DNA from 3 places in the Paenibacillus sp. NPDC101420 genome. Region 2 is predicted to be linked to each of the others. Evidence: predicted binding sites of a transcription regulator. Region 2 holds the regulator's gene; each other region holds the start of a gene.
The links. Region 2 encodes Rex, which represses fermentation and respiration genes when NADH is low (regulators of the CRP and FNR family bind a similar motif). Its sites were predicted from a motif close to TTGTGAAATATTTCACAA; they were not measured.
Positions count from the first base shown of each region.

Region 1 (10,188 bases), 170 kb from region 2:
TCATAATGGACCCAAGTACACCGAAGACTCTACCTTGTATATCCTCCGAAACTTCCAACCTGAGGATGGTATTTATCAGCAATGTACAGAATGAGAACATAAAGCCAATAAGAAGAATGATGGGAATGGCTAAGGCAGCAGTAGTGACGAACGATAGCAGGAGGTACAGGGGACCCAGACATAGCAGTCCAGTCATGATAAAGAAGCCGCGATTCTTTAATTTGGAGCCGAGAAACAAGATCATGCTGGAACCAATCATATAACCTAGAGGAATACAGGCTTCCATGAGTCCAAACTGAAAGGGACTAGAATTCCATACTTTGACGGCCATAACTTGCGTTAGCATCAGTGAAGGCATAAAGAACAAAGTGAGCGTAGGAAGCATGATGATTATTGCTCGGGCGAAGGGGTATCTCCAAATATAACGAACGCCATCCGCAAGATCCTGTGTGAATTTTCTTTCTTCTTTAGGTCCGGTATTCACTCGGTTTGGGAGTGGAAGGGAGCGGACAGCAAGAACTAGTAGAAAGGAAACGAAAAATGTAGCTCCATCAAATAATATGGCATCTGCCGCTCCAAAACTTGCTACAAAAATACCTCCAGCCGAATAACCAATCGTCCGACAGATGTTCTCCGACAGGTTCAGAATCCCGACTGCTTTTTGTACATGTTCTTTTCCAACTACAGTGGTAATTGAAGCTTGATACGCAGGGGATTGGAATAATGCTGAGACTGTCGTAAGTCCCGTTAATATGGCCACGATAATGAATGATGTAGAAGACATGGAAATGGCCAGAGCAAGCGTACCTGCTAGACCGCAGCTTATCAAATCAGTGATTAACATAATGGTTCTGCGATTGATCCTGTCTGCGAGTGTGCCTCCTATCGATCCGAGTAAAGAACTGAGCAATAGATTGATTATCGTAATAATGGCAATCATTTTAGCGCTTCCGGTCGTCTGAAGTACCCATAAACTTAAAGCAATACTGTGAAAGGTATTTCCAAACAAAGAAATGGAATACGAGCTAAGTAGCAGCATAAATCTCCGGTTTCCCCAAAGGGTTGGATAGAATTGATCGGTGGTGGATGCATGTTTTGCTAATACAGGATCTGTCATTGGAAAATCTCCTCTCGACTTAAACGATTAAGTGAATATCGAAAAAAAATTAATCAACAAAATAACGATTATTCTCTTGTTTGGAGTAGTCAGGACGATGTAATAACTCCTCCATTAGTTCAAAAGCAGTGGCTGATTTATCCCCAGTGAATATGAATTTCTGAACGTCTTCTCCAAGCATTTCTGGGCAATTACAGGTACATAGAACAGAAAGACGTGCGAATACCCCGGATTTTTCAACACAACTTCCGATAAACTCATTAATAACTATGGCCTCTTTGTAAATCCCCTCCGATAAGATTGTATTCAATTCCACCATATTTTGAACTTTGAATATTGCTTTCTCAGGTAAAGGAAGATTGTCTTGGATAAAGCTAGTGAGTAGGGAGTTATTGAAGCTCTCCATAATTAAACAAACCTGTGAAAGATCCTCCGGCATTACCTTTTGTAGAGCTGAACGATAATTGTAAAGAACTTGCTTAAACAGCTTATCTTCAATCATGCTGTCGATCAAAATCAAAGGGATTCCTTCTACAAAATGTTTGGAAATCGAATAGAAGGATTCATCGTGTACATCGATCAGAAAGACGGCTTCGAGCTTTCTTTCGACGATGATATTCAGAGAAGGATGGTCAGTACCAAGAGAATATAACAGCGTATGATATCCGGCATCCGTTAAACGCTGTTCCAAAGCACGGATAAAGGTGAACTGGTCATAGAGTTTCCAAGGGGGCATATAAGCAGAATGATTGACAAGTATCCCTACTAATCCCGTTTTTTTATTGGCAAGTGAACGGGCTGCTAGATTAGGAATGTAATGAAGTTCTTCGGCAAGTGACAGAATTTGATTGCGGGTCTTCTCAGGAATGGTTTGGTTATCGACGCGGTTCAGAACATAGCTTACAGTCGCAACGGAGACATTAGCTTGTAGCGCGATGTCTTTCATTGTAGTCTTTTTCACCAGTAAACTTCTCCCTTGCTGAGATATTTATTTCCAAATATTATCATTAACACTTGAGAAGAGTCAACGATTGACTTTATACCAAGAAGCAAATGATGCTTGTGTTCATTTTTATAATTTGGGTAAATAGATGTAAGAACCTAAATCAGTCAGCGAGAAGAGGCGTGACTCATGGGAACAAATCTTAATCGGGAAGAGAGTACGCTGTGAAACCGCTTTAGATACTGACACAAATTTGTGAAATTATTCACTTAATTATTAAGAATTTTAATATATAATTAATTCATAATCAAAATTAGGGGGAATCGAAAATGAGACTATTTAAAATGATTTTAGTGGCTGGGGTTTCGGTAGCAGTATTGGCAGGTTGTGGAGCAAATGAGGATAAAGCAACTAATTCGGCGGCAACTTCAGCTCCGGTTGCTGAGCAGACAGATGCTGTCACTACAGCTTCGATCGTGAATCAAGCAGATGCATTTACTAAGGCTGTTAGCAAAGATGGAAACTGGATTGTTGCGATTCTAAATGATGTAACGATTCCTGATGAGGTTGTTGTAGCTGGAGAATTCCGTAATAAAGGAGCCGCAGATGGCGATATCTACCGTAAGATTGCCCTTTATTCGCAAGATGCTGATCACAAGATCACTGCTACTTATACACTAACCGTACCAAAGTTTACAGTACAAAGTGAGAATTTGAAAGTTGAAGGCGGAACGATTAAAGGCGATGTTTATGTAGAAGCGAAAGGCTTTACTCTGCCTGAAACCGCCACTATTGATGGTAACCTCTACTTCGCGAGCGAAGATCTGAAAACATCAGCTGTTATTGATGGAAAAGTGACTGGAACAACAGAAGTTAAATAATTTCGTAATCAACTTATACAGTAGAAGCCAATCCATAGACTATGGGTTGGCTTTTTTCTTTTTGTGATTATGTGATCTTCGGTTGATTTTCTTAATATTGAACTTATAATATTACTACCACTACTAGGAGGAACACATATGTCTAAGGAGTATTCACGCACATATATCGAAAGTGTAAAGCTTGAAATGTTAAATAGATTGGGACTTAAGCAAGTGTTCTTTAAGGAGCAAATAGGTGACGGCCTGATTTTTGAAGCAGTTGGTTTTGATAAAGGGAGCAAGCATCGTTTTTGTGTTAGACCGAAGACGAAAACAATTGACGAATTTATTTCAGGAAAATGGATGAAGGTCCGCAGCTTTACAATCAAAAGTGTGGAAATTTAAAATTGAAGTCTAAAAAGGGAACCCCATTTAAATCGGAGTTTCCTTTTTTAATTTTGAGAAGGATTCATTGATAATGTGAAGTATCGCCGTACAGATCGATAGTTGTATTGTTGTCAGTTAGGGTTACTTTACACAATGCTGTAGAGAGAATATCCGGTAGTTCCCCTAATTCCTGCAATGATTTATTGAGAAAATGAGCCATAATGACTTTCAGGGTCATCCGATGCGTGACAATAAGTACCGTATGTCCTTCATTATCGTTAATGATACGCTCAATAGTCGGCGTTACTCTTTGTTCAAGCTGACTATAGGTCTCACCTGGGGCTAGAGGAATAAAAAGATCAGGTCTGGTGAAAAAATGGGTGTACTGTAAAGGATATTCTTGTTCAATCTGATCTGTATTCATTCCTTCCCAAATGCCCATGTTAATTTCCATTAATGAAGCTTGCTGTTGAATCGGTAAACTCCGATTTCCTCGTAAAATCTGCGCAGTATGCAATGCTCTTGGACTAGTACTAGAATAAATGGCTCCTAAATTCTCACCTTCCAAACGTTCTCTCAACCATTCCGCTTGCTGTTCACCCAAGGTTGTTAACGCTGAATTTTGATGTCCTTGCATTCTTTTCTGCAAATTCCATTCGGTCTGCCCGTGACGGGTTAGAAATAATACTGTCTCCTTCATTAATGAAACCTCCCTTTTGAATAGTTGTAAGTATAAGATAAATAATTATAAATAAACAATATATAATAGTTAATATCCATAATGTATAGTTATAGTAAGAAAGCCGAAGGTCCGTTAAACAATGAATTTATTTTATATAGTTAGGAAGAAATCAGGATGAACTATCATGTATTAAAATTGTTTTATTATGTTGCGATAACAGGGAGTGTGACCAAAGCCTCCGAACGTTTGCACATTAGTCAACCCGCTATATCAGCGCAGATCCGCAAATTTGAACGGGAGAATAATATCGTATTATTAGAGGTCATAGGAAAGAGAATGGTGCTAACACCGATTGGGAGAAAACTGATCGAACCACTTGAAAAGTTATTTGCTATGGGTGAACAGGTACAGCAGATTATTGAGGATTATCATAAATTTCCTGCGGGCCATATTCGGATTGCAGGTAATTACCTGGCCACAAGCATACTCATCCCCCGGTGGGCATCATTATACAAACAATCTTTTCCGGAGGTTAAAATTCAGATCTCTACTGCTAATTCTCATGAAGTCATGGAACAATTAAATAACTTTGAAGCAGACGTGGCGATTTATAGTGATATGGCGTTTCCTTCTCATCATACAGGGGTGTTCGAACATCGGGAGTTGTACAAGGACGAGTATGTGTTCGTAGTTTCTTCAAATCATTCTTTAGCCAAGCAGGAGGTTAGCTTTGAGGAAGTGATGGCTGAGGCATTTATTATGAGGGAGGAAGGTAGTGCAGCCAGAGAGAGAATTGTACAATTATGTGAAGAAAGAAAGGTACAACAACCGAAGATCGAACTGCAATTTAATGGAGTAAATGAGGTTATTCAAGCCGTGATTGCCGGTTATGGGATTAGTTTTGTATCTGCGTTGTTAGCAAAGCCTTATCTTGATCAGGGTATGTTAGCCAAGGTCGAAGTGGAAAATGTAGTCTCTAAGCATTCGATATGGATGAGCCACAGAAAGAAAGAGCTTCAAGAAAGCTATATCCAGTCATTTATTAAGCTCGTCATGAAAAAATTAAAAGAAGCGGATAATTTATACTCGGTTCCAACGCATACACCTTAATTAAAATAACTTATGAATTACGATGTATGCATTGAACTGAGATCAAAGGTTGGAATGTAATTGAAGCAACTCAGGTGCACTAATGTCTTCTGCTTCAGAAGATTTAAATTGAATGTTATATAATTGTGAGTATAGCCCATTCATTTCTAATAAGGAATCATGTGTACCTTCCTCAACAATCGAACCCTGATTTAACACGATAATTCTAGATGCTTCACGTATGGTGGATAGTCTGTGTGCAATAACCAATGTGGTTCGATTCTTCATTAACAAATCAAGCGATTGCTGAATCATTCGCTCAGATTCGTTATCGAGTGCGGAAGTTGCTTCATCTAGAAGAAGGAGTGGAGCATCACGAAGAAAAGCTCTGGCAATGGCTATGCGTTGTCTTTGTCCACCAGATAAAGTCGATCCATGTTCACCTAGAATAGTGTCATAACCATGGGGCATCTTCGTAATAAACTCTTCTGCACCTGCGAGCCGAGCGGCTTCTCGAATATCCTCTTCGCTAGCTGTATTAGTACTGAAGGCGATATTATCTCGTATAGTTCCTGAGAACAAATAAGGGGTTTGGGGAACATAAGTAATCATTGCTCGTGCTTCTTCAAGCTGATCATGTACAGACTTTCCATAAACCGTGATGCTTCCTGAAGTAGGCTCATAAAGTCCATTACATAATCGAACGAGCGTCGTCTTCCCTGACCCGCTTGGCCCGACTACCGCGATAGTTTCTCCATGTTGTATATGAATATTAAGCCCTGTAAATAGGGAGGCTTCATTATCCGGTTTACCCGAATAGTTGTAGTGGACATCCTCTATTTGTAATGCAGCTACCTCTACGGAAGCAAATGTTGATGAGCTGGATTCTGGCAAAGGATGAGTAGCTCCTTCATCAGGTGCATCAAGTATAGCGAATACGCGGTCAGCTGCACCTAAAGCCTCCTGGACACCTCCCCATGTTTGAGACATATGGACAAAAGGCCATTGAACCCTACCCATCAAAATAATAAAAGCGAGTACTTCACCTGCTGATGTTCCGCCACTTAGAGCTGATAACGCAATTAAAGCGGCGCATGTCACCATTACGAGATTGTTGATAAAGGCAGAAGATTGCCATAAGAGACCATTTAGAAGCGATTTTCGCAGCTGCATTCTTCTTAACTTCTCACGTTCTAACGCATATTTATTTAAGAGAGTTTCTTCAAGCGAAAAGGCTCTGACGACCTTCATTCCTTGAAGCGTTTCTTGTAAGATTCCTCGCAATTCCGCCTCTTTTGCATATATTTGAGTAGATAATTTTCGTAATCTGCGATCAAAGAAACGTCCGGAAAGAAAAACAAGGGGGCCTGATCCAAGAGCTAACAGGGCGATCCAGACATCCATTTTAGCCAAATATAGAAAGGAAATGAAACAGAGAAGTAGATTATAGCCTAGATCGTATACGATGCTGTTTATCATCCCCATGGCCATCCCTGCATCCTTAGTGTTACGCGAAGTCAAATCACCTGAATGCAAGGACTGAAGGTAACGAAATGGAAGTCGGTGACTTTTGTCAAACAGCTTCGCACGAATATCCCAAGCCATCCGACTTTGCATAACAAAACGGAAGTAATGCTGCACCATAAGACAGCAGATAATGATGACACATGCAATGGCACAGATTACAGTTATACGTGTTAATGCATCCATATTGGCGTTGTTGATCGTATCAATAAATACTTGCTGAATGGCTGCAAATCCTATGTCCATTACGAGTTTAGCAGAGAGCAGGAGTACAGCCACAATAAATCCAATTCGATAAGGGCTAGCGTAAGAGATTAATCTACGCAGAGCATACCCCAGTTTAAGATTCTTGGATTCCATCTCATTCATATCTCTACCTCCCTGACCAGAGCAGAAATATCAGCCTTCTTCATTGAGGTCTCAACCATATTGTAATACCGTCCTTGTAAAGTCATTAACTCCAGATGAGTCCCAGCTTCAACAATAGAACCCGCTTCCATATAATAAATGTGATCTGCATTTCTGATGGTAGATAATCTATGTGCGATAACAACCGTTGTACGATCATGCATGAGTTCTTGCAGGGCCTGGCCGACAATCTCCTCATTATGGCTATCAAGTGCAGCTGTGGGTTCATCAAGAAGGAGAAGCTTAGGCGCTCGGACAAACGCTCTGGCAATAGATAGCCGCTGCCTTTCACCGCCAGATAAGGTATGGCCCCGTTCCCCAATGGAAGTCTGATATTGAAGGGGGGTTCTCATAATAAATTCATGTATCCCCGCACTTTTTGCTGCTTTAATAATTTCTTCATAGGTTGCGTCAGGTCTTCCCCATGCAATATTTTCATATAGAGTTCCAGTGAACAGATAAGGCTCTTGAGAAACATAAGCCAAATGATTACGCCAAGACCGAGGGGGAATGCTGCTTAACGGCAACTTACCAGATTGGATGACCCCTTCATTAGGTTCATAGGTTGCGAGTATTAATTGAAGGAGGGTGCTTTTTCCACTGCCACTAGGACCGGCAAACGCAGTTACTTTACCTGGTTCTATGGTTAGATTAACGTTAGTTAATACTTGATGATTACCATAATGAAAACCTACATTCTCAAAGGTGATAGGGTACAAGCCACTAATTGCTTGGTTGTTATTCATCGGCATTTCTTTATGAGAATCTTCCTGATTACATTCACGGCTTGCGTCTTCTTCTGGTAAATCAATGACTTCAAACAATCGTTTACCTTGCGCCAGCGAGGCTTGTAATTCTGTCCATAGATTAGCCAGCTTTGATACAGGGTTTGTAATTTGCTCGAAACAAATCAGAAATGCCGCCACTGCTCCCACATCCAATCTCCCTTGGATAACTAGATATCCGCCGTAGGAGAGAACATATAGCAATCCACTAAGAATAACGGCAAAGGGCATATTATAGCCCACAGCTTCTAAGCGTGTGACAGGTAAATGAATGTTGAAATATTGCCTAACACGTTGTGTAAATTGATTATGCAGCTTAGGTGCAAGGGAGAAGGCACGCACAACCTCAGCACCCTGTACCGTATCTTGAATAAACATTTGTTGAGCGGTTTCAATTTGCTGTCTTTGCTCGTGCATGGAACGTAGGCGGGAAGTGAAGGGAATCATCACAAGTGGAACAAGCGAGCAAATCAATATAGTTCCGAGCGTTAAGACATATTGGAGTGAGAGCAGATAAGTTAGGAGAAATGTAATTTGCATCAGATTACTGAATAGTTCAATGGTCTTCTGATTGATACCTTGCTGAGCAGCTGGGGCAGAATCATTGATACGACTAATGAGATCACCAGAATGATAACGATCCAAATCTTTCATCTGTACGTTTAATAATCTAGCTAGCAGTGATACCTGAAGCTTGGAGGTCGACTTGAATTCAAGCACACCTGATAAGTAAGTCAATAAGAAGCTGGCTAAAGCATCTACAATAACGATTATTAGAGCAAAGATAGCACCAGACATTAAAAAGGACATGTTCTGATTCGTAGCAGCGTTGATTATACGTCGTAAAGATTCGGCTATCCCAACTGTTGCAAGGGAAACGACGGCAGCTAAGAGACATAATATGAGGTACCAGCCTAAATAGGGTTTTCCAAGTTTCAGTAAACGCATAAAAGTGTTAGAAACTACTTTGGATTTTTTGATCGAGTCTGCTTCTATGTTTGTAGATCCATTCAATTTAGACCCTCCCCACTATGGTTTTAATTGCTGTGGTTCACTTAAAAGATAGGAGGTTCCTCATCGAGCATTACTTTTGTGGTGACGGCAAGTAATTCTCTCAATTTATCCATTCGAAGATGGTAATATAATCGATGGTCGGTTCTTTTTAGTTCGATAAGGTCTAAAAAGAATAGGAAGTTGGCATGATAAGTTACTGCCGCGGGCGTTATGCCAAGTGCTGATGCAATTTCTTGTCCATAGTGAGGGCGATTCCTTAAGAGCAGCAAGAAGTCTAAACGTCGTTTATCCGAGAATGCTTTTAAAAAAAGTTCGGTTTTCTCTCGATCAGCAGCCGGTCCGAATACATGGTCATTAAAAATGCCGAATATAACCCATGCGATACGGGAACTTCCTGCGTAAAAGAAGAGAACATGATTGCCAACTTGTGAGAAGAAGCTGACATGAAAAGTAGTGGGAACATCATAAACTGCAGGTTCATTTTTGTTGATATCACGAATGAATCTTTCAGGATTCGCTAGGAACAAACCTTCATAACGCTGAGAGGCTTGTTCAGACTCCCTTTTTAACTCCTCTTTCCAAAGTGAAAAGACATCCTTGTAGAACTGGTTTAAAAGCTGCATATAACGTAGCTTAGTTTCTTCGGGATAAGCAAGACACTCTAGTAATGGCCCCTGCGCTTCAATCACATCCAGCTGTGGTTTTGTTCTTGCCACAAGCTCAGCCATTAAGCGGGTATCCTTCTTGACGATTTCCCAATCGTTTCCTTCTAGCAACTCATCTAATTTATCGTAATACACACCATATACCATTTCAGCGACTACCTTTTCTGCAGGACTCTTTTCCAGTCGATTTATCCATGCTTCAGCTGTTTGTGCTTCTGGACAGGTGCAAATGGATTCATAGAAAGCAAAATCGAGTGCTTTATGAAAAAAGTTGTACTGGAAAAAAAACTGAAGTTCTCGGTAGGAGTGAGGTGACAACCGTGCTCGTGCATCTTTATGATAAGACAACACTTGTGGGTCCATTTCAAGTTTGTAATCCTCTGCTGCCTTAAGCAACTGCTCTTCACAAGCAATCATTCCCATAGAAACAATGAATTCCAAAGCTTCGTTGTACGCAAATTTTATGTTCGATAGTAAGGTATCTTTCATGTTATCTTCCATCATAACCTCCGATATTTATTGCTATAGAATTTAAATGTTGGGATAATACGAGTAATATTTAATAATTACTTAATGTTAAAATAAACCATTCGTTTTCTTTTGTAAAGGGATATTTTACAATTCGTACTAACTGCTGGGATTCGGTTGTCGTGCATGGTAAACTATGGATAAAAAATAGGAGGGGCTATGATGGAGCAAATCGTGTTCAAACAA
Region 1 is NZ_JBNNSE010000002.1:687,596-697,783, forward strand. It holds gene ACQKMP_RS11915 (MFS transporter) at 1-1,117, opposite strand, end outside; gene ACQKMP_RS11920 (LacI family DNA-binding transcriptional regulator) at 1,167-2,078, opposite strand; gene ACQKMP_RS11925 (polymer-forming cytoskeletal protein) at 2,390-2,941, shown strand; gene ACQKMP_RS11930 (hypothetical protein) at 3,080-3,325, shown strand; gene ACQKMP_RS11935 (histidine phosphatase family protein) at 3,390-4,007, opposite strand; gene ACQKMP_RS11940 (LysR family transcriptional regulator) at 4,164-5,099, shown strand; gene ACQKMP_RS11945 (ABC transporter ATP-binding protein) at 5,142-6,971, opposite strand; gene ACQKMP_RS11950 (ABC transporter ATP-binding protein) at 6,968-8,809, opposite strand; gene ACQKMP_RS11955 (helix-turn-helix domain-containing protein) at 8,851-9,978, opposite strand; gene ACQKMP_RS11960 (DinB family protein) at 10,162-10,188, shown strand, end outside.
Region 1: the regulator Rex is predicted to act here: its motif matches at 2,314-2,331, upstream of ACQKMP_RS11925 (polymer-forming cytoskeletal protein).

Region 2 (10,188 bases):
TGCAGTTACACTACCGCCGTTACCGATATGACAAGTAATGATCTTCAGATCTTCCAGAGGACGCTCCAAGTACTCCGCAGCAGCCTTGCTTACGAAGTCGTGTGATGTACCGTGTGCGCCATAACGACGAACTTTATATTTATTGTACAATACTCTAGGAATAGCGTACATATAAGCTTTTTCAGGCATGGTTTGGTGGAATGCGGTATCGAATACAACAACCTGCGGTACACCTGGCATATTTACTTCAGAAGCCGTAATCCCCATCATTGCTGCTGGGTTATGCAGTGGTGCAAGGTCAAACAATTGACGAATTTTCGTTTTTGCGTCAGCATCCACAAGTGCGGAGGATTTGAAGAACTCTCCACCATGCACTACGCGGTGACCTACAGCATCAATTTCTTTAATAGATTCAATTACACCATGCTCTTTGTCTGTAAGACAAGCAAGGACTTTGCGGATCGCAGTATTATGTTCCAGAATTTCGCTTACTTCTGTCACTTCCGCTTTGCCAGTAGGTTTATGATTCAGAATGGAGGAATCCATCCCGATACGTTCAACCAAACCCTTAGCCAAAACCGATTCATCGGTCATGTTATACAGCTGATATTTCAAAGAAGAACTACCTGAGTTAATAACTAAAATATTCATACACGGTCACCATCCTTGTCGTACTTGAAGAAGCCTTCTCCTGATTTCATACCCAGTTGTCCTGCACGTACCATCTTCTTAAGAATTGTAGAAGGACGGTATTTCAGCTCTCCGTATTCACGGAACATATTTTCGAGTGCCGCAAGTACCGAATCCAGGCCAAATCTGTCAGCCATTTCAAGCGGTCCATATTGGAATTGATAACCAATACGCATAGCATCGTCAATATCCTGTGCGGAGGCAACGCCTTCTTGCAGCACATGCATGGCTTCATTGATAAACAAGCAAATGAGGCGTGATGTTACAAATCCTGGGGATTCATAAATCATTACACCTTTTTTCTCAACAATCTCATCAACAAAGGATTTTGTATCTTCAAAAGTAGCATCTGAAGTTTTCAGACCACGTACGATTTCTACAAGATCCACTTTAGCTACAGGATATATGAAATGCATTCCGATCACGCGTTCCGGATACATCGTAGAACTTGCAAGTTCAGTCAAGCTAAGTGTTGATGTATTGCTGGCAAGAATAATGTGGTTCGGGCATACTTGATCCAATTGATTCAAAATCTTTTTCTTTTCTTCTAAATCCTCAACAATGGTTTCGATAACCATGTCACAAGAGCTGAGCTCCGCGAAATGTGTCACTTTTTGAATGCGGCTAAGAATCAGCTTCTTCTCAGCTTGAGTGATCGCCCATTTCTCCAGTTGCTTATCTAGACTTGTCTCGATCATTTCGTAAGAGTAGTCCAGTTTCTCCGCGGTTTTCTCCACTAGTAATACATCCAGGCCTTTGGCTGCTAACATTTCAGCAATACCTTGTCCCATTGTGCCACCGCCGATGACACCTATTTTTTTGAAATTCATAAAAAAGTCTCCATCCTTTCAGGTATCTATACTTTTGTATTGTACCTTGTCTGTCGCAAAAATTTATAAAGCCCGACATATAATGATATCTTAGCATGCCTGAAAAGTAAAAAAAAATAACCAGCATAAATATTTATGCTGGTAAAAGGACGCTGTCACGAAATTGACATCGAAATTGCTCTCCAGAGAGTACTTCTTCCTTCATTAAAATGTCAAGAGAGTAATCAAATACATTTCGTTGCTTTTCAAGGTGCTCACGAGTGCGCGTCATCAGCTCATCCAATATCTTACTATTTTCCTTCATAAGCTCTTCAGTGGTAACCATTTCCAGCTTAGCAATACCCAGCGAAGTTAAACCTGACTTCATCATCGTTTCCACAATATTCAGCGCCTGATCGAAATCACCGCGTGAACCTGTGCTTCGTCCACCATAATACATTTCTTCAGCAGCTGCTCCACCAAGTGCAATCATAATCTGATCTTCGAGATAATCTTTGGTGTACAAATACTGCTCTTGCTGAGGATTATGTCGCACATAACCAAGGGCTTGCCCACGCGGAGTCAGCGTAACCTGACTAACGCTTCCGGGACGAAGGAGCTCTGCCATGATGGCATGTCCCAATTCATGAATGGCGACTCTCTTTTTCTCTTCGTGATTTGTTTCTCTATCCGTTTTTTCACCCATCATTACCTTGTCAATCGCCATCGACAGATGCCGCTGCTCAACTTTCGTCAAGTCCTCACGCATCATATAAATCGCAGCCTCATTCATGACACTTTCAAGCTGAGCACCGGAAAAGCCATAGGCTTCTTCAGCAATTTTGTCGAGACTCACATCTGGATGAAGAGGTTTATTCTTCGCATGCAATTCCAGAATCGATTTGCGGCCCTTTTTGTCAGGCATGTCCACTTGAATATGACGGTCGAAGCGTCCAGGACGTAGCAATGCCGAATCAAGCATTTCTTTCCGGTTTGTTGCAGCTACCAGTAGAATACGCGGTGTTTCGTTATTATAAATACCATCCATCTCAGTCAACAGCTGATTCAAGGTCTGATCATATTCACGCTGCTGTCCGCCTTCACGTTTACCGCCAATTACGTCAATTTCATCAATAAAAATAATGGCACTCTGTTTATTTTCCTTAACAGCACGGTTACGAGCATCCTTGAACAAATCGCGGATCCGGCCGGCCCCGACACCTACATACATTTCTACAAATTCACTGCCTGATGCAGCCACGAATACAGAGTTTGTATAATGTGCAGCTGCTCTGGCCATAAGGGTCTTACCTGTTCCTGGAGGGCCAGTGAGTAGAATCCCTTTCAAAGGGCGAATCCCAAATTTACTGATCTCCTCATGCCGGATCAAAAAATCAAGTGCCTCACGAAGCTCTTGCTTCGCATTATCTTGCCCACCTATTTCTTCAAAAGTGAGCTTTGAAGGTCCTTCCTTCTTGCGTTTCTTTCCAGCACCAGCGTTCACTGTAAGCCCACCACGCAAATGAGCAATTATAAGTAGTGCAGTGAGCATCCCAGCTGCTATAACAATCGGGAATATATTAATACCTAAAAAAGCCATGAAAATAAACAGTACAGGAATAAATCCGAGTAAAATTTCTTTAAGGTACTTAGGCATTATTCCATACCCCCAAGGTCGCAGGTTTTCGCGGCAAAATAATAAATTTGCTTTCTTTTCCATTACTCAAGCTTACGTACACATTGTTGTCGTCGATATCAGTAGATGCTATCACATCTTTAAATTCCGTATTTTGCTGTTTCAATCTATCAAGTTCTGTAGGTATAATCGTATATTTACGGCTCTCCATGGCTTCAGCTACAGAGAACATCGCTTTATCCCAGTAATCATCCAATAGTTCACTTGAATTTTGCTCCACATCGAGTTTAAGTTTACGTCCTTCAATCACTGATTTTCCTTCTTTGGATACATACGATACTAGATCACGTAAATTCGTGCCCGGCTGCAAATCAAGTTTCAAAGTGACCTCATCGCGGTTAATACTAATATGTGAAGTATTTACTCCCTCAAATCCGGTTACAATCTTTTGGAGCGGTTCCTGTAAAGCAAACTGACGATATAAAAAGAATCCTCCGAATAATAGCATAGCCGACAGTAGAGACGTTATCAGTACAGGTACAAGACGTAATTTCAAGAAACGTCCTCCTCTCAAAGATGAAAAAATGTAAACAGAATGATCCAAAGTCATAGCTGCTAAGAGCTCACCAGAGCCTGACGTTCTACTAACACTGTTCTAATTACAAACAGTAGTATATCACAGGTGTATATACTATATTGAAAAAAAGTGTGAAGATATTTAAAATTTTATTTTTTAATTCTTTCCATTTTATTTAATTTATTGATTTAATTCGACAAAAAAAGGGCTGTTACTCTTAAAATAACAGACCTTTTTTCGTATGAATCTTTAAATCGCAATATATAAATCCACTCTTATAGTATATCACAGTTCGTGTACTAATAGTATATCAAATAATATGTCATTTTAAAAAACAAGCGAACCATAAATGGTCCGCTTGTTTCTCTTATAATGCCTTTGTTTAATTTAGCGGCTAGGTAAACTGTAACCTTCACCCATTTGAGCCCCATCCGAGAACCGATAAAATTGATAATAATATCGACCGCTTTGTTTATAAAAAAGCTGCCAAGCATACTCCCCGTTATATACTCCTGGCAACAACCGCTCAATGCTGATGTCCGGAAGATCGGCTTTTATAAGGCTACGCATTTTCGCTTCAGAGGTCCCTTTACTTAGTTCTTCAGCATATACTGCGTCGGTTCCTTCAGCAAACTTCCCGTCTACAGTAAAACGTACCCAAACCATCAACTCGGTCCCGGCTTCATTCTTCCCTGTTAAGACCCAGTACACCGCATTTTCATCCCACACGGATTTCTGCGCTTTGGTTACCTCTGTCAGACCAGCACTGGTTTTAGCGACATCCTTAGCGATATCTCGCTCGTTCCATTGATCTTTCATAATATAAGCATAGAACTGGATAAGTCCAAACAGAAGGAGCAGAATCAGAACTGACCCCAGGAGGATCCATTTTTTCCTTTTCTTCAAGGTACAGCTCCCTTTCTAGTAATATATCTTTTTTGATTATATAACACACCTGTGTGTTTATCCAAAGTTTCATATCCAATTCAATGATCTAATTATCAGAAACACAAAAGGCTGTAACTTTGCAATCGCAGAAAGTCACAGCCTTTCAGTTATTCGTTATGATCTTAGACTACCGTTTAAGCAGTCCATCAAATGATTCTTGCGCCTTACGACGGATTGCTTCCTCATCTAGCGTTACACATTCTCCATGTTTTACAACCTGTTTACCATTCACCCATACATGCTCAACATCCTTGGCACTGGCAGAGTATACAGCATGAGACAACAGATCTGTGTGTGGTAGCAAATGCGGCTGGTCTATATCAATCGCGATAAAGTCCGCTTTCATGCCAACAGCGAGTCTACCCACATCATTTAAAAAGATAGACTTTGCGCCATACTCTGTAGCTATACGCAGCGCTTCCGGAGCTGGAACAGCCGTCGGATCACCACTTACACCTTTATGGATGAGGGCTGCAAGACGCATCTCTTCAAACATATCCAGGTTATTATTGCTTGCCGCACCATCTGTACCCAGTGATACCTTCACACCAGCCTTTAGAAGATCCGTAACCCGAGCCACTCCACTAGCCAGTTTCAGATTACTTCCTGGGTTATGAGACACGCCTACATCATGACGAGCCAGTATCTCGATCTCTTCATCATTCAAATGAACGCCATGTGCAACAATAGACGGACGTGTGAACATTCCAAGCTTCTCTAAATGCGCTACAGGCCGAAGTCCGTAATCCACCACATTCTGCTCCACTTCGCGTTTGGTCTCGGACATATGGGTATGCATCGGTAAATCCAAATCATGTGCCGCTTGAACAAACTTAACAAAGAAGTCCGGTGGGCAAGTATATGGGGCGTGTGGCGAGATCATCGTCGTAATTCTACCATCAGCCTTACCATGCCAATTTCGTGCAAAAGAAATCGCTTCCGCAAGCTTGTGATTTTGTACTTCCTCTGGGCATAATCCGATTACGCCTCTCATCAGTACAGAACGAATGCCTGATAATTCGACTACCTCTGCTACTCGATCCATATGATCATACATATCCAAGAAGGTTGTAGTACCACCTTTTAGCATTTCCAGTACCGACAAGGAGGTTCCCCAGTATACATCTTCTCCAGTGAATTTCGCTTCCATCGGCCACATCTTCTCTTGAAGCCACACCTGAAGTGCTAAATCATCTCCATAACCACGAAGCAATGACATTGCCGCATGGCCATGTGTGTTTACCAGACCTGGCATAAACAGCAGACGACTGCCATCAACAACTTGTACATCATCTTCCATTAAAGGCTCTTCTTTTCCTATGTAAGTGATCAAATCATCTTCAATAGTCATATATCCATTCAGAACCGGCTCATCCGTTCCCGGAATAAGAAAACGCCCGCCCTTAATAATCGTTTTACTGCTCTTCATTTCCGGTTTCTTCCTTTCCGTCTTTCAAATAATAAGCAAGGCTTTGCAAATCCGTTGTAAAATCGGCAGCATGAACCCGGATATTCGATGGTGTTTTTAGAATCACTGGTGCAAAATTCAAAATCGCCTCAATGCCAGACTCAATGAGAATATCTGCTACATTCTGCGCTTCTGAATCAGGCACAGTAATGATCCCAATTCGAATACCTTGCTCACGAACCGTCTGACCAAGCTCCTCCATCGGTTGAACGGTAAGAGAGTTAATTTTCCGCCCTACCTTAGGTGCATAGGAGTCAAATATAGCGGTAATCTTCATAGTATCTTTCAGATAAGCATTGTAATTAGATAATGCATGTCCAAGGTTACCGGCACCTACTAAAGCCACATTCAATTGTTGATCCAGCTTCAGAATATGACGGATTTTTTCAATAAGATAAGTTACGTCATACCCGATACCTTTTCTACCAAAGTCTCCAAAATAAGCTAAATCTTTACGAATTTGAGCAGGATTCAAATCAAGTTTTTGTCCTAGTTCTTGTGAGGAAACGGTTAATATTTCACGTTTCTGGAGATCATTCAGGAAACGCAAGTACACAGGAAGTCTGCGAACAACGGCTTCTGATATTTTATCCGATTTCATAATTTACCTCCTAATTTAAGTGATATTCTGTTCAAATCCTATCGAAATTTCTGCACCTCGTCTCAATGAAGAGCGGTATTCTTATACCGCCCTTCATTGTAGAGTGATTAATTAGAGGGAAGACGCCCTTTTCAAGAAACGCCTCCGTCCTCCAACCACTCCGCTATTCGAGGAACCATTTGATCCGTAAGCATATGCTCCATTTTCGGGCCAGGCAACGAATACAGGAAATACTTCCCATAGTGAGATTCGATCACCCTTGTGTCATACACAATAACAATACCCCGATCCTGCGCTGTCCGCACCAGTCTTCCAAATCCTTGCTTAAAGCGGATAACTGCCTGAGGAACAGACAACTTCATGAACGGATTCTTCTTCTGGGCTTGTAATAACTCAGACTTCGCTTCCGCTAGGGGGTGATTCGGCGGTTGAAATGGAAGCCTCACGATAGCCAAGCATGTTAATGCTTCACCCGGAATATCTACACCCTCCCAAAAGCTGCTTGTTCCTAACAGCACAGAGGCTGCACTGTCCTGAAAACGGCGGATCAGCTTACTACGGCTGCCCCCCTCCACGCCTTGACCTAGCACCGTGATCTCTTGTGAGGCTAGAGCCTCTTTCAGAGGATCATAAACCTGGCGTAGCATCTTGTAAGAAGTAAACAGGACAAGCATCCGCCCACGTGTTGTAATAGCTGCTTCTGCTAGTGACTGTACGAGTGTATCGACAAATCGGGCATCGCCTACACTCCCCTTCACACTTGGGAAATCCCGCGGAATAACTAACAGCGCCTGCTCCCGATACTTAAAGGGAGAAGGCAGGAGTGATGTCATCAGACGCCCCTCTTCCGCAGCTTCATTAAGTCCGAGATTATCAATCATAAACTGGAAAGATTTATCCACAGAGAGTGTCGCCGAAGTTAGTACGATACTTTTCTTCTTGTCGAAAAACAGCTCCTTAAGCTGATTACTAACATCAACAGGAACGGCATACAGCTGTAGCGATTTACTGCGATAATTTCCATTCGCCTCCAGCCAATATACTACATTCTCATCATTTAATCCCATAAAAAACCGTACTTGCTCACGTATAGAAGCTAAATCCTTAAATAAGCCGCTAATATCGGTAACTAGGCTATCTGAGGAAGATTGTCCTTCTTGATCTCGCATCTCATTAAGCATTTTATCACCTTTACGGATAATTTCGCTTAATGTCAGATTCATAGTATTCTCTAAAGCAACCAATTCATCCCAATCTTTCGGTTTACGGGTAGGAAGTAGCCGCATGACTAACTGGCCGGCTTCTCCCGCCGCTGCATCGCTGCGTTCCGGCAAGAGGCTGAATAGTTTATCACTAAGCAGATCCCAGGTTTCTTTTACGGTAAGAAGGTCCGGATAGATTCTATCGATCACTCCGCTCCATTCAGAAGCTTCCTCACTGCCTGATGACTGAAGCATTTGGCGAAGTGTAGGAAGTTGGCCATTTCGACTATCCTTATAAAGACGCGATAGTGTATGTGCCACCGTGAAATGCTTCATATGCATGCCTAAATGCTTGCCAGCCACGTCCTCCAGATGATGGGCCTCATCTATTACAAGATGTTCATAAGCCGGAAGTAGTTGATGCCCAGCCTTAACATCTGCGAAAAGCTTAGAGTGGTTCGTAATGACCACGTCTGCAATACCAGCTTCATGCTTAGCCCGATGATAATAACACTTACGGAACCAAGGACACGAGCGACCCAGACAAGAATCGGTATCGCTTGCCACCGTCTCCCAAAAATCTCCGCCACGTCCACTTAGATTGAGCTCTTCGTCATCTCCTGATTCACTTTGTGTCAGCCAAACGATCATCTGAGCCGCAGTAAGCGCATCTTCCCTCGGACTTATAAAGTCTTTTTTATTAATTTTATGTTCGAACTTACGAAGACACAAATAATGCCCTCTGCCCTTAAAAATTGCAGCTTTAAATGGAAAAGGAACTACCTGCGTTAACAAAGGAATATCACGCTCACGCAATTGATCCTGCAGATTAATAGTATGAGTGCTGACCATGACTTTTTCATTAGTGCGTACGCTTTGGTATATGGCAGGCAATAAATAACCAAGGGATTTACCGGTTCCTGTCCCTGCTTCGATCAATAGATGCTTGTCTTCGGCAAGTGCCGTCATCACCTCATTGATCATAATATCCTGAGCTTCTCGGCTTTCATACTGTGGCAAAGTTTCCTTAAGTCGTTTCGTTACTTCATCCATATAATCTGTAAAAGATAAATTGTGTAGTGGATTCTCAGCATGCTCGTCTCGAGGTGGAGCTAATTCGTTCCAGTCTCCTACAGCAAGCGCTAATTGACGATAGAAAGTCAGATCACCTTCGGGCTGAAGCGTCTCCGCTTCCCGTTCACGCAGTAGACCATCAAAATACCAACCCAGATCACTATCCTCTTCCGTAAACAGCTCACAGAGTCTCTGAATCGTCAGCAGAGGCAAATCGTAGAGCTCCTCCAGACATTTCAGCAATACAAGAGCAGTTGCGAGTGCATCACTGTCTGCCTGATGCGGACGATCGTGCGTCACTCCAAAATGTGCACTAACTGATCCTAGTTGATAGGATGTGAGGGAAGGAAAGCAGATTTTCAGAAAATCAATCGTATCTAAAATCCGCCCTTGAAATGGTAAATACCCACATCGGTCTAAAGCATTTTGCAAAAAATGGAAGTCAAATGCGACATTATGCCCTACAAGCACAACATCATCCAAGAGTGGGACAAGCTCCATCATCATCTCATCCAGCTCAGGTGCATCCTTTACATCATCATCGGTAATCCCCGTTAGACCAGTTATAAAAGGAGGTATCGGCGTTCCGGGCTTGACGTAGGAACCATATACCCGGGAGATGGACCGGTCTTCTTCTATAATTGCAAGGCCAACCTGGATAATTTCACCCACGGATTGGGTTCCCGTTGTTTCAAAATCAAGCACGGCAAATTTCATTATAATTCTATTCCCTTTCAATTGAGACTCTTAATCAGCATAACAGAAGTTGCGAAAAAAGGCGATGCACACCACTGGTACAGGGGATGCATCGCTTGAATGAAAATGCGGAATAATAAACCGTAAACGTAATAATTTACAATAATGAAACAAGCTGATTTCCGAAATGAAGCTTACCTCCTCGGCGGCGGCAAACCTCCAAATTAACGGTTGGTTCAGGAAGTGCCGGGTCAAGTTGCAAAGAAAGGCCAAACAGCTCCTGCGCTTCATTGAACCGTTCTTGAGAGGCCCTGATGCAACCTAAAGCGTTATAAACCATTGCCTTCAGCTTGGTTTCCCGTATCAAACCGAGCATATGGTTCAGATGATTCCAAGCAGCTTCCCCCTCCCCTTCCTGCAGGTAAGAGATAGCTAAATATAATCGAGCAGCCAAGCTATCCGGATATTGCACAATAACTTCCTTAAA
Region 2 is NZ_JBNNSE010000002.1:513,381-523,568, reverse strand. It holds gene ACQKMP_RS11190 (acetate/propionate family kinase) at 1-651, opposite strand, end outside; gene ACQKMP_RS11185 (3-hydroxyacyl-CoA dehydrogenase family protein) at 648-1,520, opposite strand; gene ACQKMP_RS11180 (AAA family ATPase) at 1,654-3,156, opposite strand; gene ACQKMP_RS11175 (hypothetical protein) at 3,149-3,691, opposite strand; gene ACQKMP_RS11170 (DUF5590 domain-containing protein) at 4,100-4,618, opposite strand; gene ACQKMP_RS11165 (amidohydrolase) at 4,788-6,089, opposite strand; gene ACQKMP_RS11160 (redox-sensing transcriptional repressor Rex) at 6,076-6,729, opposite strand; gene dinG (ATP-dependent DNA helicase DinG) at 6,861-9,722, opposite strand; gene ACQKMP_RS11150 (tetratricopeptide repeat protein) at 9,859-10,188, opposite strand, start outside.

Region 3 (10,188 bases), on a different contig from region 2:
TTTCCAACTCGTCTGTCCACTAAAGCTAGAATATTCAATAAGATATCGTCGCTTTCTAAGCTCTCCTCTATGGAAATAGATAAATACTTAGTAGCTATAACAATAAAATTCGATTTACTTAATGACGTCTGTGCTGACAAAAGCGCCTTTGCAACTTCTGATATTTTTCTGCTTCTTGCAATGACTATTAAACGATCCTCCGGGATGATCCCCTTACTATCTTTTCTAACCGCTTCAATGTCTTCATGGTTGATAGGAATTTGAAGATCTGAATCATTCTTAATCTCCTGCTCCGTCTGATACCATCTAATTGAGCTAGTTCTATCATTCATATTAAGTACGTTCTTTTTATCTACCGAAATATAACAATCCCCTGATTTATCAGGTAAATAACGGTAACTGCTTGCGCGATATTCAACCCTGCCGTATAACGCAGGACAGAGAAAACTCTCCAGTTGTTGCTTCAATTTGCTCCAGGACATGGATCCTCCTATGTTCTATATTATAAATACCTGCTGAGGCAGTCGTTCTATTATACAATACATAATACAATCCCACTAAAACCTGAATAATATCTTGATACTGTACATAGAAACAAGCCGATTAGGTATAGACCCCGTGGTCTGGCACCTAATCGGCTTGTTATGTTACGCCTCAAACGTTTTTACTTCGGTTATTAGTCTTACTCGGACAGATAATTTGATAACCGGTACAGGAAGTTTCAGTGCGGGTCGTATTGCTGCTTGGATGATTATTTCTCCATTACTTATCGTGACCTTTACCCGGGTTTTCTTTTGAGTATTCAAAGGTCACTTTTACAGGCTCGTTCATATAGCCAGTCGATAGATACGCCTCATTGGTTCCCTTTAAATTACCTGTAAGTTTGAATGTGAATTGGAAACTTCCCGCGACTGTACTCTTCGTCTCATCTTCGAGTTGAACCTTGCCTTTCGAATCAAGCACCTTCAACTTCACATTTGTAAGGACGCCATTCATCAGCAATCCATCAATCGTTACTTTTTTCGCTTCCTCGTCAACCTTTACTTGTATGCCCTCAATGCCTTTCACGTCTACAGCGCCCGAGAGGTTATAGACACCAAACTCGTAGATGGAATATCCGTAATCGGTTGCTCTTTTTATGCCTTGTAACTTCATGTATCTTGCCTTGACCGGGTTGAACTGAATCGTTTCTTTGCCATCATGCGCGGTAATAATTCCGTCATTTGGCATGACATTGATCCAGTTCTGCTTATCGTTCGACACAAAAAGTTTGTATTTATCTGCACGAGCATATTCCCAATCGATTCGAACTGTATCCATTTCCTTCACTTCACCGAGATCGACCAGGAACCAAGTATTGTCCACGTATTCGCTCGCCCATCTTGAAGCAGGGAATCCATCGACGGCTTTAGCCGGTGCATAATTCGCATTATTGCCTTCGGTCGACGAAGCTTCTACCGTTTTATTCTGCGCCAAATTGCCTATGAGGTAATAGATGCTTTCCTTCAGCGTATTGTACGCCTCATCTTTTATCGTACCCGCCTTCTTGAATTCATCCAGCTTTGCGTTAAAGCCTTTGAGATACTTGGTGACTTGCGCTGCATCGTTCCCTTCATAGCGCTTCATCATTTCCAAATAGTTGTTCAAAGAACGCACCGTTGCAGAATTCGTAAATTGCTTCGCTTTTTCGAAGCGGTCGACTAACGCTTTCATACCAGATGCATTTGTCGTTGCTTCGATAACATATGACTTAGTCACCATATGCCCCGCCGTAACGGTAATGTTAAGCTCATGCTTGCCAAGCTTGCCTGCAAGCGAAATAACGGTACCCGCTGTATAAGGCTTGCCGTCATACGTCGCCGTCACTTTCGTCAGACCATCATCCGTTCTAAGTTTCCATGTAAAGGATACGGATTCTGAATCGGGCAGCTTCATCCCGCTCTGGAACGGCTTGCCGTTCATCTGCACGTCTACCTCGGAAGGCGGAGCCTCGTTGACCTGATACGTTCCTTTAACAAATTGATACAGCCAGTCGTAAAGAACGCGTGTCGCTGGATCTTTACTTACCGCGGTGTTATAGACTGCATTGTTGCCTTGGTAATACGATTTGAAGCCATCCTTCATAAGCCCTGTCTTCGCACCGCTGTTCAAGTAATCGATATACCGCTCGCGGAACACGCCGTCCGTCAGCATCCGATCATCGAACTCGAGTTCATTGGACATGCCATACTGCTTCGCCAGATTCGCAGAATCCTCCAAGCGTTCGATATCCGTCGGCTCGAAGAAGTAATTCGGTTGGATCGTCACCGCATCGAAGCCGACATCCTTCCACATGAACGCTTTATAAGCGAAGAAGTGCGGAATCCAGAAGAACTTCAGGTCCTTGCCGCTAATTTCCATGTCATGCAGGGTGCTGCTCACGGAACGGATCAGATCCGGTCCGGATTGGCTTGTGCTGATTTGCTCTTCGAACCAGTACATACCTACAAGCTCGAGGTTAGCGTAACCTTTTGCTTCCCATCTCGATTTGACTTGCTGCAGCCACCATTGAACTGCTTTTTCACGGTTCGCAAGGGCTTTCTCTTTGCCAACGGAATCATTGAAGTTCAGCGATTCTCCACCTTGTTCAACAGCTCCGAAATTAGTGATCGATTCACCTGGATCCGGAATCATGAGGACAACCTTTTCCTTCACGCCAGACTCGTTCAGCGCATCGGATACTTCCTTAGCCGCTGCGTTTAACGCATCCATATCGCCGCCTACCGCAAAGGTCTTATCCAGATACCATTTCCAATCTTCCAGATAAGCCCACCCGCCGAAATCACGACCTGGATTTGGAGAGTTAATGCCAAGATACAGGACGCCGTCGAAGAGTCGATCCTTAATCTTGCCGTCCTTATCGACATAACTAATGTTCGGAATGATCCGTTCTTTCGTCCAGATGCCTAAGTCATTCGCATATTGCCCGTTATACAAAAGTCCAAGATGCTCGATACCCGCTGTCGCTTCGCCTGCCGCCAAGAATTTCGGCGTATGCATTGGAACAGTTATGGCTCCGGCAACTTTGCCGTCTTCACCGAGGATTTCAATCTCATCCACGAAGGTCATTGCACGCGTATGCATTGTGAATGTCACTTTCACGTACCGAGCATACGCGATTTTCGCATCTGGGCCGACCGCTTTAATGCCGTCCTTGCTGCCGTCCCACACATAGGTCTCCGTGTATTTGCCGTCATTCCACAGCTTCTGCGTGGCATTGTCTTTGAGCAGTCCCCAGTTCACTTTGTCATCGGAGACGTACATCGATACCGTGAGTGGCACGAGTACATTGTTCGTTGGCCAATCTTCGAGGAAATTGGCTTTAATACCCGTGAGTGATTTCTTCGCCCCCAAATCAAACACAACTTCGCGTGTCTTACCCAAATGATGCCCAACCCATGCTACGTCGGATCTATTGCTTGCCCCATATATACCATCCGTAAGTGTGTTGCCTTCATCCGGATAGGAAGCTTCCGGCTCTTGCGACCACTCATAAGATAAGCCCGCTGCAAGATTGTGATATACCGCCCCATACACTGACGCAATAACACCCTCCGTACCTGCTCCGGGTAGGTCTGATGGATTCGTCACCTCGACCGGATCGGCTTCGCCCGGCGGGTTCGCTGGTGTCTGTTCCTCTGTCTGTGTAGGCGGCAGCGCCTCTTCCGCTTGCGCGATCGGTATCATCGTTACGATCATGATCGCAACCATGACGAGAGCTACCCATTTTCTACTCCTCTTCATATCGTACGAACTCCCTTCTGATTCTTGAGTCAAGAAACATCAATCTCCTAAATGGTATGCGCTTCCATTTCAGCTTACCTCGATGCTCTTTCCTCCCTTCCGAGATTCCGACACGTCATAGAAGCTTATAACATATGTCAATGTCCTTAAAGTAACATTATGAAAAGTGGCCTTTCTTTCAAATAGATAATTAATGACATTGGATATACACTTGTTGACATGAAGGCCTTCACGTCGCGTTTTTATAGGTATAAAGATAGCGCTTACCTCCTTAGGTCCTACCTATTTTTCTATCAATGTCCTCTAAGCAATCCGCCAAATAAAAAACGCAACCCCTCGAGGTTGCGTCGTGTTTATATATGGTGGCGCCTAATTTTTCTACTAACTTGATGCCCTATCCATAACCGAACGGATGCTTTTTGTACTCTAAGGGGCTTGAACCGACTCTATTTTTGAACACACGACTAAAATAGTACTGGCTCTTATACCCTACCTTCACGGCCAGATCCCCGATTTTGATATTCGGCATTACGTCATCCAGAATCTCCTTCGCCTTCGATATCCGAAGCTCGGTGACATAGTCAAGGAATGAAGCACCGATTTCTTGCTTCATACGCTTGCTAAGATAGGTTTGGTTGATATGAAATAGCGCTGCTACTCGAGTAATAGACAGCTCCGGATCCTGATAATGACTGTCAATATACTCGGTCACTTTTTGGATAAGCACTGTTCCATCCCCTGTATACCCGGGAAGCCCCAGCTCCTTATCCACCCTGCTTTCATGTGAATGCAAAGGATATTTTGCCTGAAGATGCTCATCGATCCGATGAAGCAGCTTGTTCAGATCACTCTTCGGCACAGGTTTCAATACATAATCGAATGCTTGCAGTTGCACGGCTTGACGCGCATATTCAAAGTTATCGTAGCCGCTGATGATTACAACCAGAACCGACGGACAGCGTTCGCGCAATATATTTATCAGATCGAGCCCATTCATATTCGGCATGTTGATGTCCACAAGACATACATGTGGTGGGGCTTCCTCCACCATATTCAATGCTTCGTTTGCACTTTTCGCTTCTCCTGCAACTTCAAAAAGATACGAACTCTCCTCAATGTATCGTCGCAAGCCTTTGCGAATGATCGTTTCATCATCGACGATGACAATCTTCCACATCTTCATTCCGCTCCCCTTCCAAAGGTATTCGAATGACCATAACAGTAATGCCATCTTCGCTCTTCACTGCAAGGCCATATGGCACCCCGTAAGCTAGTCGAATGCGATGGTTTACACTGTATAACCCAAAGCCTGTGGCAGAACGATCATATTTATCATCAATTAGGGCTTGATTTATCTGTTCAAGCTTCTCTTCAGGAATCATAACCCCATTATTTTCAACATTAATGACCAAATAATCTACCTGTTTATATGCTGTGATCGAAATTTTGCACTTTTGATCCCCAAGTGGCTTAATCCCGTGATAAATCGCATTTTCCACCAACGGCTGCAGCATGAAGCGAACGACTTGGCACTGAGCAAGCTTTTCATCATATCGAAGCTCGTAGTCCAGAATCTCCTCATATCGCACGCCTTGAATATGAAGATAACTCTCGACATGGTACAACTCCTGATCAAGCAGAATGTAGGGACTGCCTGTGCCAAGCCCTAATCGAAAATACGCGCTAAGCGCTTCCACCATCTCCACCACATTGTCTGCTCCATGTTCCATTGCCATCCACTGGATCGTATCCAATGTGTTGTATAAAAAATGCGGCTTGATCTGCTCATGAATCAGTCTGAGTTCCATCTCCTTTCGGTCCTGCTCCACAGCGTATAATTGAACAAGCATGTCATTGAAGCTTCGCCCAAGATCGCCGATCTCATCCGAGCGCGTAACATCTGCTCGTATGGTTTGGTTGCCGTTCTGCACATTTTCCATTACCTGGCGAAGCGACTGAATTGGACGAATAATGGAAGAAGCAAGCAGCATCAGAAAGACGATAAACGCACTACCGATAAGAACGCCTACCAGTAATGCAGTCCGCTGGGTTTTGATCACCGCGAGCGATAGACTTGAATTTGGTACTTCGAGTACTAGCTTCCAGCCTTCCACATTTTGAATTGGAGCCTCAAATACACTCATGTTCTTCTTATCTGCTGCATCCTCCGCTCCATCTCCTTCACCCAGCTCTCTGCAATCGATGATAAGCTGGCCTGACTGGTCATATAGCATTACATCTTGAGCAATCTCCTTCATCTTCTTGACGGAGACGGCTGCGGCAATATAAGCTACCTCATCATTCACCGATGGATTCACGCGATAGAGAATGACGACGATTTCGGCTGCATTCGCTTTGGATACGATCGGATTGCTCACCACATAATTGGAATCTGAATTCAGCAGTTTTCGATAGTAGGGTCGGTTTAATATCGAAAAAGGCTTGTCCCTTACTGACCAGGAATTTCCGTGAATATCCACCACGCGTATGGATTCGTACTCTACTTGCTTCTTCGCCTCAAACTTATCGATCTCTTGCAGCAATTCATCTCGTGTCCAATGATGGTCCGAAGCTAGAGAAGCAAGCATGTCTATCTCTCCGATGCGCTGATTAAACCAATAATTGATCTGGTCGCTGCGTGCATTAACCACTTGCTGCGTTAAGTTCTTATTCAAAGGGACAACCGTATGGTTCATCTCCAAATATATTGTTACAAGCAATGCAACGAACAGCAGCAAGAAGCAGCCTCCTGCGATTAACGTAATTTTTAAGTGAATTGATCTCATTGTAATCATAGCCCTTCACAATATCCGTTTCTTACATGCCCGAAAAAGACAAAAAAACGCTAATCTGTGCAAATACATAATGCTGTACTAAATCTATAATAGGTCTTGTGCATATTTTCACATGAAATAACATTCATGTCTAGGCTAGAGATAAAGGATTTGCCTAGCAAATCTTCCTCTCCCTAATGTATGTAACCAATTCACAACAGAATGAAGGAGATATTATGCGAACTCACACGAAAAAGCTGTTATCTATTCTACTAGTCCTCAGTCTTATGTTCACGCTTGCTGCCTGCGGCGGTAAAGACGCAGCACCCGCTGCAGATGCAAACGGAGTTCAAGTCTTTGAAGGAGTTGGGCATGGTAAACATGGCGATATTAAAGTACAAGTTTCCTTATTAGATAACAAGATCACTGACATTAAAGTAACAGAGCATAAGGAAAATGAAGTACTTGCAGAACCTGTTTATACGCAGCTCAAGCAAGATGTCATGGCAACTAACAGCGCAAAAGTTGATGCCGTTAGCGGATCTACGGTTACAAGCAAAGGATATCTCGAAGCCATTCAAGATGCAATTACGAAGTCTGGACTTACCCTTGTCGCTGGCGCTGCAGTCAGTAAAAGCAAAGACAAAGAAGAAGCCGAGCAAACCTATGATGTTGTCGTCATCGGTGCCGGGGGTGCTGGCTTTAGTGCGGCTATCGAAGCGAAGAGCGCTGGAGCTAATGTAGTTCTGCTCGAGAAAATGCCAGCTGTTGGCGGCAACACATTGATCTCCGGTGGTGAGATGAATGCGCCGGACAACTGGGTTGAACGTGCTCTTGGCATCACAGATGACACGGCTGAATTATTCTATAATGATACGATGAAAGGCGGAGACAACCTCGGGGATCCAAAGATGGTTCGTATTCTTGCCGACAATGCTCTAACATCTGCCGAATGGCTGCGCGATGATATCAAGGTAGAGTTCTTACCTGATCATCTGTTCCAATTTGGAGGCCATTCCAGAAAACGTGCGTTGATTCCTGTAGGTCATACAGGGGTTGAATTGATTACTAAGTTAAAAGCCAAAACAGACGCTGATCAAATCACGATCAAAACGAATATGAAAGCCGAAACCTTGCTGAAGGATGAAAGCGGCAAAGTAACCGGTGTAACTGCGACTTCGGGTACTGGCGACAAGATCACATTCCATGCGAACAAAGGCGTCATCATCGCTACCGGTGGTTTTGGATCCAATGTAGAGATGCGTAAAAAGTATAACCCTAAAATGGATGAAAAATATATGTCTACCGATACACCAGGATCTACAGGTGACGGTATCGTTATGGCAGAAACGATTGGCGCCAAACTGACAAATATGGAGAGTATTCAAACGTATCCAATCTGTAATCCTGAGACAGGTGTTATTTCCCTGGTTGCAGACTCCCGCTTCGATGGTGCGATCCTGATTAACCAAGAAGGCAAGCGCTTCGTTGAGGAATTAGAACGTCGTGACGTTATTTCTAAAGCAATTCTTGCCCAAACGGGTGGATATACGTATCAATTATGGAATCAAGGCATTGAGGATATTGGTAAAACGATCGAAGTTCATCAAGACGAATACGATCAGCTCGTTAAACAAGGCTTGCTCTTTAAAGCCGATACGATTGAAGAGGCGGCTGATTTCTTCAAAATTGACGTGAACACTTTGAAAGAAACGATTAATAAAGTAAATGATTATGCGAAAACAGGTAAAGACCTTGATTTCAAACATCGCGGTGGATTGAAATCTCTTGAAAAAGGCCCTTACTACATCGAAAAAGCTGTACCATCCGTTCACCATACAATGGGCGGCTTGGTGATCGACGAGAAGACTCGCGTATTGAATGAAAAAGGCGAAGTCATCCCTGGGCTGTTCGCTGCAGGTGAAGTAACAGGGGTCATTCATGGTGCAAACCGTCTTGGCGGTAATGCCATCGCTGATATCTTCACATTCGGCCGGATTGCAGGCAAACAAGTTGTAGCAGAGTAATCTTATGATTGTGTAACTGCTCTATTAATAAGTTAGCCTTAAAAAAATGCAAGATAGTTTGTTGAGTGCAGGTTGACTGCTAACTTTCAAGCTGCCCTCTATGACATAGCAAACCGCCCTGTAAGCAACATTGCGAACAGGGCGGTTTTTTATGATGAAGCCTAGAGGCTACGCTCGTCTAACTCGCGGCTCTTTTATCGTTCTCCGTTAGTGGAATTAATATTGTCCAATTATTTAGTGTCTACTTGACAAGAGTTCCTCACCAACAAAGCTACCGATTCTACATGCACTGTATGCGGGAACATGTCCACCGGAGTTACCTCCACTGTCTTATACCCGCCATCTTCGAGCACCCGCAAGTCCCTTGCCAGTGTCGATGGATTACACGATACATAAACCACACGCTCCGGCTTCATCGCCAGAATCGTCTCCAAAAGTCGTGGATCGCAGCCCTTACGCGGAGGATCGACCACAATAACATCTGCCGTAATCCCCTGCTCTTTCCAGTTAGGGATTACATCCTCAGATGCGCCTACCTCAAACACCACGTTATCCATACCATTCAAAGTGGCGTTCGCCCGTGCATCCTCAATCGCCTCACGTACAATCTCTACACCGTAGACCTGTTTAGCATGCTGTGCAAGGAACAATGAAATCGTCCCGATGCCGCAATAAGCATCTATAACAGTCTCGTTTCCCGTAAGTCCTGCATACTCTACCGTCTTACCGTAAAGAACTTCAGTTTGAGCCGGGTTAACCTGATAAAAAGAACGGGCAGAAATCGCGAATTTCACATCGCCGATATAATCGTAAATAACATCGTTCCCCCAAAGGGTACGTGTTGTATCACCGAAGATTACGTTCGTCTGCTTAGTATTCACGTTCTGGCAGATGCTTGTAACAGCTGGGATTTCACGGCGGATCTCAGTGATCCATTCGTCCAGATGTGGGATGCGTTCGCCATTAGTGACGAGTACGAGCATCATCTCACCAGTACGGAAGGCTTTCTTTACTACGACATGACGCAGTAAGCCTTTGCCGGATTCTTCGTCGTAAGCAGTAATGCCGCGTTTCCGTCCGATTTCTTTCACCTTGCGCACAACGTCATCGTTATCTTCATGCTGAATCAAGCATGTTTCCATATCGATGATCCGGTGGCTTCCCCGCGCGTAAAAGCCACCCACAAGGCCGCCTTCTGTTACGCCGATCGGCACCTGAGCCTTGTTGCGATATCGCCAAGGCTCGTCCATGCCCAGTGTTGTGCGGACGAGAATGCCCGCTGCCTGATCCGTTCCAGCGTCTCCGCCACCACCACTCACCCGGAGCTTCCCAATCCGCTCCAGGTTGTCCACCACCAGCTGCCGTTTCCACACCAGCTGAGCCGCATAGTCCATATGCTGCAGCTGACAGCCGCCGCATTGGTCATAGATCTCGCAAGGCGCCGCGATGCGGGCGCTGCTCGCCTCTACTAAATTCAGCAGCTTGGCGTAGCCATACTGCTTCTTGGTCTTGAGCACCTTTGCCCGGACCTTCTCTCCGGGAAGGGCTCCCTGCACAAAAAGGGTAAAGCCTTCTACGCGGCCTACCCCTTCACCTTCATGGGT
Region 3 is NZ_JBNNSE010000009.1:163,418-173,605, forward strand. It holds gene ACQKMP_RS27405 (SF0329 family protein) at 1-482, opposite strand, end outside; gene ACQKMP_RS27410 (DUF4855 domain-containing protein) at 763-3,783, opposite strand; gene ACQKMP_RS27415 (response regulator transcription factor) at 4,178-4,966, opposite strand; gene ACQKMP_RS27420 (sensor histidine kinase) at 4,935-6,521, opposite strand; gene ACQKMP_RS27425 (flavocytochrome c) at 6,794-8,584, shown strand; gene rlmD (23S rRNA (uracil(1939)-C(5))-methyltransferase RlmD) at 8,815-10,188, opposite strand, start outside.
Region 3: the regulator Rex is predicted to act here: its motif matches at 6,675-6,692, upstream of ACQKMP_RS27425 (flavocytochrome c).